One region of the Streptomyces sp. NPDC005374 genome, then DNA from elsewhere that is predicted to be linked to it. Evidence: riboswitches for the same ligand, from Rfam matches in the RefSeq annotation. Region 1 holds a riboswitch; the other holds the start of a gene.
What was found. A riboswitch is a leader RNA that binds a small molecule or an ion and turns the genes downstream of it on or off. The one in region 1 is predicted to bind cyclic di-AMP.

Region 1 (5,726 bases):
AGGAGCTGTGGCGGCGCCGGGACGTGGCGCGGCCCGCGCTGGACCACGCGGCACGCATCACGGCACCGCCGGTCCCGGTAGTCGCGCCGCCCTGGCCGGTGTACGGGGTGTACGGGTATCCGGCGCAGCCGGCCCAGACCGTCCAGCCGTTCCAGACCGTCCAGCCGTTCCAGGCCGCCCCGCCGGTCCACTACCCGACGACGCCGTATCCCGCGTACAACCCGTACCGGACGTAGTAGGTCAGGCCGACGCCTGTGTCAGGCGCGTCAGTTCCGCCTCGGTCAGCACCAGGTCGGTCACCCCGACCAGCGCCGGCAGCTGCTCCACCGTGCGGGCGGACGCGATCGGCGCCGCGACCGTCGGCTGGGCCGCGAGCCAGGCGAGGGCGACCGTGGCGACCGGGGCTCCGTGGGCCTCGGCGACCTCGTCGAGCGCCGCGAGGACCTTCCGGCCGCGCTCGGTGTCGAGGTGCTTGCCCGCGCCGGCCTTGGCACGCGCGCCCTCGACCGTGGCGCCGGGACGGTACTTGCCGGTGAGGAAACCGGAGGCGAGGGCGAAGTACGGGACGGCGGAGAGGCCCTCCCGGTCGGCGACGGCCTGGAGTTCGCCCTCGTAGGTGTCGCGCGAGACCAGGTTGTAGTGGGGCTGGAGGGCGACGTACCGGGCCAGGCCCTCGCGGTCGGAGAAGGCGAGGGATTCCGAGAGCCGCTCGGCGGAGATGTTGGAGGCGCCGATGGCGCGCACCTTGCCGGCCTTCACCAGTTCGTCCAGCGCGCCGATGATCTCCTCGACGGGGATCTCCGGCTTGTCGAAGTGGGTGTAGTACAGGTCGATGTGGTCGGTGCCCAGGCGTCGCAGCGAAGCCTCCGCCGCCGCCTTGATGTTCGCGGCGGACAGGCCCGGGAAGTCGGGGTGCTGGCTGACCTTGGTGGCGATGAGGACGTCGTCGCGGTTGCCGCGGGCCGCGATCCACCTGCCGATGACGGTCTCGGACTCACCGCCGGAGTTGCCTTCGATCCACGCCGAGTAGGAGTCCGCGGTGTCGACGAAGTTGCCGCCCGCGGCGGTGTACGCGTCGAGGACGGCGAAGGACGCGGCCTCGTCGGCGGTCCAGCCGAAGACGTTGCCGCCCAGGGAGAGCGGGAAGACCTCGAGGTCGGAGGAGCCGAGCTTGCGAAGAGAAGTCATGTTTCACGTCAACGCAGGCACCGGACCCTGTTCTTCCGCTACGGCCGCAAAATCGCCGTAAACCTCAGGGGTTGAGCCCCTTGCTGCGCAGCCACGCCATCGGGTCGATCCCGGTGGCCGCACCGCCGGGGTGGACCTCGAGGTGCAGGTGCGCGCCGGTCACGTTGCCGGTGGCGCCCACGCGGCCGATGACGTCACCGGTGGCGACCTTCTGGCCGACGCTGACGCTGATCGAGGACTGGTGGCAGAACCACAGCTCGGTGCCGTCGTCGAGGGTGAGGATCGTGCGGTAGCCGTAGGAGCCGGCCCAGCCGGCCTCCGTGACGGTGCCGCTGTGGATCGCCTTGATCAGCGTGCCCGTGGGCGCGGCGAAGTCGAGGCCCGTGTGGTAGCCGGAGGACCACAGGGAACCGGCCTGCCCGAAGGTCCCGGTGATGGTGTACGACGAGGTCGGCAGCGTGAACTGCTTGGCGAGCTCGGCCAGACGCGCGGTCTCGGCCTTCTTCGCGGCCTCCTCCTCCGCCTTCTTCTTCGCGGCGGTGGCCTTCTCCTGGGCCTCCTTCTCCGCCTTGGCGGCGAGCGCGTCGGACTCCTTCTGCGCGGCGTCCGCGACGGCCTTGGCGGCCTTGGAGTCGATCTGGTCCTGCTGCGTCTCCGCCTGGGCCAGGATGCGCGAGCGCAGTGCCTCACCGGCGTCCGAGGCAGAGGAGCTCTTCGCGGTCTCCGTGGAGGGGGCGCCGACACTGCTGAAGGCGCTCGTGTCGTCCGCGGAGGAGCCGGAGTCGTCCGAGATGAGCGAGCCCACGGAGGGCAGGTCGGGGATGGAGATGGAGACCGGCGGCTTGCCGGTGTTGGCGCTGGCCATCCCGCCGGCGCTGACGGCGGCTATGACACCGACGCCCAGAACCGTGGAGCTGCGGGCGAATCCCCCGCCGCGCTGCTTGGACACGCGATGCCGGCCGCGTACCGGAGCCAGGGACTCCGCGGTCGGGTTCCACTCGCCGAGCGGGGCCTCGTCGTCGGCACGGTAGCCGTCGTACACGAGGGTGTCGCTCGGGACGTAAGGCGCCTCGGGGGCAGGCGGGTTGGACGCCACGTGGGCGTGCTCCTTTCCTTCCTTCTCGCCTACCGGGTTAGCTGACGGGTTCGGAGCAGGAAGGTCTCCTACGCGCGTATACCGACCGTGTTGCCACGGCGAAATACGAGCGATTCACCCCAAGTTGGTGGTTCCCCGGTTCCCTTGCGGAATTCGGCGCATGAGCACGGAGCCATCTCTTGTGACGGCTGGGACGACCGCGCTGCGTTATCGAACGTTAATAGACGTAGGGGCTCGATTCCAAGCTGTTCCGCTTGATCATTAACGAAATCCCGCAGGACCAACGGCCCATGACCGGCGAAAAACGGGCGAGTTGACCTCGCCTCGGACAACACACAGGTATTGACGGTATGTCAGGTGTTGTGCGGAGGGCGCTCGCCTGCTCACACCACGTGACGCAGTCCGTCGCAAGGCCTGACGGGAAAACACTCAGGGCCGGATTCCATGAACTGGAATCCGACCCTGAGTTTCAGTAGCGGGGACAGGATTTGAACCTGCGACCTCTGGGTTATGAGCCCAGCGAGCTACCGAGCTGCTCCACCCCGCGCCGTTGTGTTCACTACTGTACGCCATCCGCGGGGTGCTTCGCGCCAGCGGTGTCTCAGGGGCCGGGGTTCCCCGCGTGGGTGAGGGTCTCCCAGGAGACGAAGAGGCCGTCGGTGCCGGCGGGCCGGGTCTTCACCGCGAGCTTGTGCGCGGCCGGGACGGAGACGTCCAGCCGGTTCTCCAGGTGGTTGAGGGCGACCTCCAGGTCCGGGCCCATGTTCCGGTCCACCTTCCCGCCGCACAGCCAGGCGGGCGCGGTCTCGCCCGACTGGTAGCGGGCGTGGAGAGCGAGCGCGGCCTTCAGCCGGTCCTTGACCTCGCCGTACAGGTCGACGCCCTGGTGCCAGGCGGTCTCGGCGACGTGCGCGGTGGCGGCGAGGGAGTACCCGACGTGCTTGAAGTTGCGGCAGGTCTCCTGGGAGACGCCGTCCTTGAAGACCGTCTGCTTGAACCAGTAAGTGGTCAGCTTCTGCGGGGTGTTGACGGTGGAGCCCGGCGGGGTGAGCGGGACCTTGCCGTCCTTCTCCAGATAGAAGTACGCCGGCACGCGCTCGCGGAACCGCTGCAGGGCGTGGTCGAAGGCCTTGTGGTCGTTGAGGAAGACGGCGATGCCGATGGCGGCGTCGGTCATCACGAGATCCCAGTTGCCGTTGTAGTCCGGGACCTTCTGGGTGACGGTCGGCAGGTAGGCGGTCCGCAGCATGTGCTCGAAGCGCCGGACGCGGTCGGCGGGCCACCCCGCCCCGTCGCCGTACCGGACGATCTCGGCGGCCCGGGCCCAGGTGGAGCCGGCCCACCCGGTCTGCAGCCCGGAGTCCTCCTCGGTGTGCCGCCGCATCCTCGCCGACCAGGCGTCCATGATCTCCCTGGCCTTCACGGCGTGCTGCTGCTTGCCGGTGACGCTGAACAGCAGGGCCTGCGTGTAGGCGGCGATGGCGTCCTCGCGCTCCTCCACACACCCCTGCGCCGGGCGGACGGGATGGTCGCCACCGGGGCAGTCCACGCTCGCGTACGCCTCGGGCCGGTACTTGTACGACCCGTACTTGCTGTCCCGCATGGCCAGATACGCCGACAGCCACGGCTGCTTCCCCGCCGTGACCCGCTCCCGTACGGCGTCCAGCTGCGCCTCGCCGACGAGCACACCGGGGTGGGTGAAGCCCACGTCCGGGGGCAGGGCGCGGGCCATCGTGCGGGTACCGGTGTCGGCGGTGCCGCAGGAGGCGACGAGAACGGTGAGCAGGAGCGCGAGCAGCAGGGCGGGGGCGCGTCGTGGGGCCATGGGGCCAGGGTCGGACGGCGGGGGGTGCGACGCAGGTCCGGTTGGGCCGAACGGCCGGGTGGACCGGGCGTACCGTGGCGCCCCTCACGGGAAACGAGGAGGGGTCCATGACGGCAGCCGAGGAACGCCCGACGAAGATCGGCGAGCGGGACATCCCGCTCACCGGCGGCCGGACGCTGCGGGTGACGGAGTTCGCCAACGGCAGCCTCCGGCTGGCCGTGCACGCCGGGTCCCCCTATGTGGTGACGGTCCTGGAGCAGATCGACGACGGGGTCATGCTGAAGCTCTCCCCGGGGCGCGAGGGCTCGAACGCCCACCGGAACTGGGTCCGCGACCACGGTGGGGACGGCCCGTCTTAGTACCGTCGCCCCCATGTGCCGTCTCCTCGGCGTGGTCACCCGCTCCTCAACTGCCTGCTGCTGACCGGGGAGGCACTGTACGCGTACGCCGACGAGGACCCGGGGTCCGAGGTCAGCCGGCGGCGCGGACCCGACTTCTTCCGGCTGCGCCACCGGGCCGACGGCGAGCGGGTGGTCGTGGCGTCGAGCGGGGTGCCGCAGCCGGACGGGGCGTGGCACGTACTGCCGTACCGGCGGGTGCTGGAGATCCGGCGCGGCGACCGGCTGGAGCCGATGCGTGCCGCCGCACCGGCGGGACGACCTGGGACGCCGTGTGCACATGTGACCGGCAGACGGGGGGCTGGGCCGGGCAGATGGTGTAGCGGGCTACACCGTGCGCCCGGGGGTGGATCATCTAGCGTGAATCGCATGTGGAAGACAGTCCAGCGGGCGGCGATGGCGACCGTGCACCTCGTCGTGGCCGCGGCGATGTGCTTCGGCATCTACATCTTCATCACCGTGCTGCTGATCGCCGCCATCGGCACGGTCGCGGTCGTCGGCTGCTGGCTGCTGCCCGAGGCGGTGCTGCTGATCCGCCGGATCGCCGGCGCCAAGCGCAACCTGACCGCGCTGTGGACGGGCAAGGACATCCCCGAGGCGTACACGCCGATCACCGGCACCCTGCGCGAGCGGCTCCGGATCTCCGTGAAGGACCCCAGCACGCTCACCGACGTCCGCTGGATGCTCTGCTACTACCTCTACGGCGCCCTCCTCGCCCTCGCCCTCCCGCTGTGGCCCGTCGGCCTCGTGGTCGACGGCGTGTGGGCCGGGGCGCTGCGGCGCAGCCCGGTCGTCCTCCCGCTGATCGTGCGGCTCGCGGACACCGAGGCCCGCTGGTCGACCCTGCTGCTCATGCCCTCCCCGAAGGCCAGGCTGGCCCGGCGGGTCGAGGAGCTGAAGGAGACCCGGGCCGACGCCATCGCCGCCCACGAGGCCGAACTGCGCCGCATCGAGCGGGATCTGCACGACGGCGCCCAGGCCAATCTGGTGGCACTGTCGATGCGGATCGGACTCGCCAAGCGGGCCTACGACCGCGACCCCGACGCCGCCCGCAAACTGCTGGACGACGCCCAGGACCAGGCCGAGCAGGCGCTGACGGAGCTGCGGCAGGTGGTGCGCGGCATCCATCCGCCGATCCTCACGGACCGGGGTCTCGTCGGCGCGGTGCGGGCCCTGGCGTCGAGCAGCGGGCTCGCGGTGCGTGTGGAGGACGGCGGCC
Region 2 (5,726 bases), on a different contig from region 1:
CCGCCCCACCGCTCGTGGCACTCCACCGCGTCACGGCGAACGTGCTGCGGATCAAGAGCGCCTGGCCGTTCACCCTCGGCCACCCCCTCGCCGACTCCCCCCTCGCGGCGGCGATCTGGTCCGAGGTCAACGCTGGCGCCCTCGAGTTCTTCGCCCGAGCCCAGCGCGAAGGGCTCCTCTCTCCGGACACGGACCTCATGTGGGCGCGGCGGGTCTACTACGCCCTCGTCGACGAGGCCCAGCACGGAGGCGGCGCAGATCTCGACCCGGACCAGGTCCGGCAGAACGCGGACGCACTGGCAACACTCGTCGTCGACACGTTTCTGCGCGGGACGGGTCCCCACGGCTGAACCGCCCGGCAGGCAGCTCCCGTCCTGCCCTCCGCCACCGCTCATCGGACAGCGGGACGGCCGTGGGCACGGCGGCCGCGAGGAGTTCGTCGTAGCGCCGTCGTGGTCGCCCGAGCCCACCCGCACGATCACGGACGGGTGCGGCACACCTGCGATCGGACCCCGGGGGCGGAGTGCCTGGTGTTGATCGTTCCGCTGCGGTCGAGGGCCGTCTCGACACGCCGCACTGCCGGGCAGCCATCCGCGCGTCGCATCCCAACCGCGGCGTCAGCAAGGGGACAGCTCGTACATGTACTCCAGAGTGCTTCAGAGTCCGAGATGTCTGCCGCTGAGCGGCACGGGACCGCCCTTGCCGCCCGGAATGCCCGAATATGCAACACGGACGGCAGACAGAAACGACGAAACCCACAGCTCGGCTTCGCCCCGGATTCGACCCGGACGGTTTGTTCAGCGAGTAAACACGGCCTCTGACCTGCGAAAACCAAGAGTGGCAGACGAGCAGGGCTATACGCCGGGTTCAATCCGAGACGCACTCCAATGCCAGGCACCGCGGGATGTCGCGAATCACGGGTCAAGTCAGCGGATGAGGCGGCGGCCATGTCGGGCACGGCACGAGCTGACACGTCTCCACCCTCGCCGTGAACCAAGAGACGGACCATAGACGGGCCGGCGTCCGCCGCCCAAGCTCCGCATCCCGCACCGGCGCTGGCCAGAACACACAGACGGTGTACCACCAGCAGACGAAGAATCCGCTGGTAGTCCGGCGCCGTCACCGGCATGGGGGTGGATGGTCTGCGGGAGGAAGCCGCGCGGTGTGCTGAAGGAGAGCTGGTCGAGGCCCTGGCTGTGTCCGCCGCCGGGCTCGACGATGCCGTCGTGGCGGGACGAGCACAGTGAAGAGCCGAGCCGCCCGCGCCCGTTGACGGACGCTCATACCGCGGCGAGCCGCGACAGTCTCGCAGATCTGGGCCGGCCGGGGAGGTCCCGGAGGTGAGGGCGACGGCACCCCCCGGTAAACAGTGACAGGAATGTGAGACCCGATCCCCCGAAGGAGCAAAAAAGCGCCTCTGCCCTGGGCATTTAACTTGATCACTAGAATCCGCCCCCATCATAACGTCACGTACGTCCTGTACATTTTCTACAGACGGCTCAGCCATGAGTGAGGGGTACTCCATGACCCGACCGACCGCCCGTTACGTCCTGCCCGAGTTCCACGAGCGCACGAGCTCCGGGCACAGGACGATGGATCCGTACTCGAAGCTGCTGGAGGAGCGGATCGTCTTCCTCGGGACGCGGATCGACGACACCTCGGCGAACGATCTGATGGCGCAGTTCATGTACCTCGAGTACCAGGACCCGGACCGGGACATCTCGCTGTACATCAACTCCCCCGGCGGCTCGTTCAGCGCGATGTCGGCGATCTACGACACGATGCAGTTCGTCAGTTGTGACGTGGAGACGACGTGCCTCGGGCAGGCCGGCTCCTCCGCGGCGGTGCTGCTGGCGGCGGGCACCCCGGGCAAGCGCTCCGTGCTGCCGGGCGCGCGGGTCGTGATCCACCAGCCGGCGCTGAACGAACCGGTGCAGGGGCAGGCAAGCGATCTGGCGATCCAGGCCGACGAACTGCTCCGTGCGCGGGCCCGCCTGGAGGAGATGCTGGTCCGGCACACCGGGCGCAGCGCCGAGCAGGTGAGCGCGGACATCGAGCGGGACAAGATCCTGGACGCGCGGGGCGCGCTGGACTACGGCCTCGCGGACGCGATCGTCCCGAGCCGCAAGACATCCCGCACCACGCCGGGCGCGAGGTGAGCCGCGGATGCTGCCGGATCTTCCACCGCTGCCCGCGCTCACGCGCGCCGAGGGCGAGCTGATCGACCGTTATCTCGACGTGGTCGATCTGCTGGGCCGGATCAACCCCGCCCGGCACGAGGACACCTACGGCGGACTGCGGGCGGCGCAGGCGCTGGTGAGCAGGGCGGCAGAGCTGCGTGACGCGCTCGCGCTGATGCACCGCCGGGGCGAGCGCGAGATGCACGCCGCGACGCTGGCGCGGGCCCTGCGGGTCCTGGACGGCGAGCGGCGCTCGGCCCGGGTCGTCGTGCCGCCCGACCCCGACAACTGACGCATCCGCAGCGCCCCGGGCGCCCCGCCGGTCTGACGGAGCGTCCGGAGCACGGTTGAAACGGACCAGAAGACGTACCCCCTGTTGGACGAGAGGCGGCTCCTCTTTCACGACCGTCAAGGCCGCGCAACACGCGTGGTGTGTGAGCACAATGAGGACTCTCTGTGCTGGTCCGGGGGCCCGCGGAGCCCTCGACACCCCTTCCGTCGTTCGGGTGTCCACCCGAACGAGTGAGTGGTGAGTAACGACACAAATCCCCGGTTCCGTTGGGTTTTTCGGACTTCTTTGCGTCAAGATCCCTGTCTGACGACAAGCCCCCGCCGCAGTGGCGGGGCGATCCGGGCGGACGCCGAGTCCTGCCGCCGCCCGGATGACCGGTCGACAGAGGTGCATCGGCAGGAGTGGAGGACCCAGGCACGACGGGTCGCCGGGACGGTCACGCCATGACCGGGCCGAGCAGCCCTTGGGGTGAAGCCGCGTCAGCGGCCGGGCAACTTTGTCAGCCCGAATCCGACAGGTCATCCTTCACAGGCGGCTGACGAAGGGTTGCGCATGTCTGCGCTCAATCGTGTTCCGTCGCTGATGGTCCGAGCCGGTACGGCTTCGGCACTGACACTTGCCGCTGTGGGCGGCTCTGTCGTGATCCCGGGCGTCGCCGCCGACGCCGCGGCCGCCACGCCGGCGACGAAGGCACTCAAGGTCGCGGCCTCCAAGAAGGGCTCGCCGTACAGGTACGGCGCCACGGGGCCGTCCCGCTTCGACTGCTCAGGGCTCACGCTGTACTCGTTCAAGAAGGCGGGCAAGAAGCTCCCGCGCACGGCGGCCCAGCAGTACAACAAGACCCGGCACATCTCCGCGGGCAGCCGCAAGGCCGGTGACCTCGTGTTCTTCCACTCGGGTTCGAACGTCTACCACGTCGGTCTCTACGCCGGGAAGGGGAAGATCTGGCACGCCCCCAAGACCGGGGACGTGGTGCGACTGCAGAAGATCTGGACGAAGAGCGTCTGGTACGGCCGGGTCAAGTAGCACCCCCGAGGGGGTGACGGCGCCCTGACCGGACGTCACCCCCTCGGGTCTCCCGGGACGCGTGACACGGGCCCGGATGGTTACCCGTACCGTCATGGCCGACCACCGCCCGTGCACCGCCCGCAACGAGACCCCGCTGGAGCGCGCCGACCGCAACTTCGGCGAGCTGCTCCAGGAACTGCGCGTCACCCAGACCGGGGTGCAGATCCTCTTCGCCTTCCTGCTGACCCTGGCCTTCACCCAGCGCTTCCCTTCGCTGGACTCCTTCCAGCGCGCCACCTACGTCACCACGCTGCTCCTCGCGGTCGTCGCGGCGGCGCTGTTCACCGCACCGGCGGCCCTGCACCGCTCGCTCTTCCAGCGGGGCGCCAAGGCCCGCATCGTGCAGGTCTCCTCCCGGCTCGCCACGGTCGGCATGGGCGTTCTGGTGCTCGCGTTCACCGGATCCGTCCTGCTCGTCGTGGACGTGACGACCGGCCGGACCGGCGGAGTGGCCGCGGGTACGGCGACCCTGCTGGTGTGCCTGGGCCTGTGGTGGCTGCTCCCCCGACTGGTGTGGCGGGCGGGCCGCGCCGAGGAGCACGTCACGCAGGAACCCCACGCGGCGCCTCGGCGGCCGCACCGCGAGCCGCTCAGGCCGCGCGCCACGGCTCGTCCGGGAGTTGCTCCCCGAGAACCGTCGGCGCGTCTGCGGTGACCCCGGGACGGCCCGGGCTCGGCCGCTGAAGGGGGCGTCCTGTCTCCGCGTTCCCGGCCTACGGAGTGGGTCACGGCTCCTGCTGCCCCGCGGCGGTGACCGGCTGTGCCGGTACCGACCACGGGAGTTCGATCGAAACGGTCTTGCCGCCTTCCCGGGTGGGCCTGACTCTCAGCTTGCCGCCGTACTCGGCCGCGAGCCAGCGGATGATCACCATTCCCCGCCCGTTGTCCTGCTGGACCGCGGCCGGGAGGCGCTTGGGGAAGCGGGGATGGCTGTCGGTGACCCCGATGCGCAGTTGTTCGTCACGGTCCAGCTCGATGTCCACCGTGAAGGTGGGTGACTGTCCGAAGGTGTGCTGTACGGCGTTGGTGGCGAGTTCGGAGACGATGAGCCGGACGGTCTCCGCGATGTCCGTGGCCGGTGGCAGCCCCCACTCCGCGAGCGCGCTCAGGACATAGGTGCGGGCCGCGGAGACCGAGGCGGGTTCGCTCGGCAGAGTGACGGATGCTTCCAGGTGGTCTGCCATGGCGACGTCGTCCCTTTCCCACGGAACCGTAGTCCGACACGGTGCGGATGGTTCGAGTACGGTCCCGGACTGGTGGTTCATCGTCAGAGTGCCATTACCGAGGCGGTGACGGGTGCCGATCCACCAAGATATGCATATATCTGTCGCTCGAAGCGGTGAACTCTGCGACGCGAGACCGTATTTGGGCGGCTCGTAAGGAGTAAGGGAGTAGCACCATGCAGCACGGTCCCGCGGTGCGCCGCCGGAAACTGGGCGCCGAACTGCGTGCGTTACGCACGAGTGCGGCGCTCACCAGCGGTGAGGCGGCCCGGCTCGTGGGCTGGCACCAGTCGAAGGTGAGCCGCATCGAGACCGGCGCCAGCGGTGTGAAACCGGCCGATGTGCGGTTACTCCTCGATGCCTACGGCGTGCTGGACACGGATCTGCGGGAGCTGCTCCTGGTGCTGGCGGGCTCCGACGAGGGCGGCGGCCGGCACCACTGGTGGCACGCGTACCGGGGTGTCCTGCCGCCGACCTACCGGGACTTCATCAGTCTGGAGTCCCAGGCGAGCGCGATGCGCACACTGGAGACCTCGGTGGTGCCCGGGCTGCTCCAGACGCCCGAGTACGCCCGCGCGGTGACCCGGGCCTCGGTGGGCGGCCTCGACGACGAACGTCTCGACACGCTCGTGGAGGTGCGGCTGGCACGGCAGGACGTGCTGCGCGGCGAGCCCCCGCTGGAGCTGAGCGCCGTCCTGGACGAGGCGGTCCTGCGCCGGGAGATCGGTGGCCCCGAAGTGATGGCCCGGCAGTTGAAGAGACTCCTGGAGGCCGCCCGGCTGCCTCAAGTGCGGCTACAGGTACTGCCGTTCACGGCCGGGGCGCATGTGGGGATCACCGGGCCTTTCGTAATCTTCTCATTTTCGCGCACATCTGATCTGGATGTGGTTGTTCTCGACCACTTGACGAGTAGCCTCTACCTCGAGCGGAAAGAAGACCTCCAGGCCTACACCGAGGCCTTCA

Region 2: linked by a shared signal. The riboswitch ahead of ACFYRX_RS25820 (C40 family peptidase) and the one ahead of ACFYRX_RS16290 (M23 family metallopeptidase) in region 1 are both predicted to bind cyclic di-AMP.

Annotation. Positions count from the first base shown of each region.
Region 1 is NZ_JBIAKA010000005.1:533,310-539,035, reverse strand. Features, by position in the region: gene ACFYRX_RS16300 (PrsW family intramembrane metalloprotease) at 1-236, shown strand, start outside; gene ACFYRX_RS16295 (aldo/keto reductase) at 241-1,188, opposite strand; gene ACFYRX_RS16290 (M23 family metallopeptidase) at 1,253-2,284, opposite strand; cyclic di-AMP (ydaO/yuaA leader) riboswitch at 2,296-2,453, opposite strand; tRNA gene ACFYRX_RS16285 (tRNA-Met) at 2,758-2,831, opposite strand; gene ACFYRX_RS16280 (alginate lyase family protein) at 2,886-4,109, opposite strand; gene ACFYRX_RS16275 (hypothetical protein) at 4,217-4,468, shown strand; gene ACFYRX_RS16270 (sensor histidine kinase) at 4,877-5,726, shown strand, end outside.
Region 2 is NZ_JBIAKA010000010.1:146,478-152,203, reverse strand. Features, by position in the region: gene ACFYRX_RS25835 (TetR/AcrR family transcriptional regulator) at 1-350, shown strand, start outside; gene ACFYRX_RS25830 (ATP-dependent Clp protease proteolytic subunit) at 1,524-2,159, shown strand; gene ACFYRX_RS25825 (hypothetical protein) at 2,167-2,472, shown strand; cyclic di-AMP (ydaO/yuaA leader) riboswitch at 2,810-3,021, shown strand; gene ACFYRX_RS25820 (C40 family peptidase) at 3,025-3,498, shown strand; gene ACFYRX_RS25815 (DUF6328 family protein) at 3,593-4,195, shown strand; gene ACFYRX_RS25810 (ATP-binding protein) at 4,266-4,724, opposite strand; gene ACFYRX_RS25805 (helix-turn-helix domain-containing protein) at 4,940-5,726, shown strand, end outside.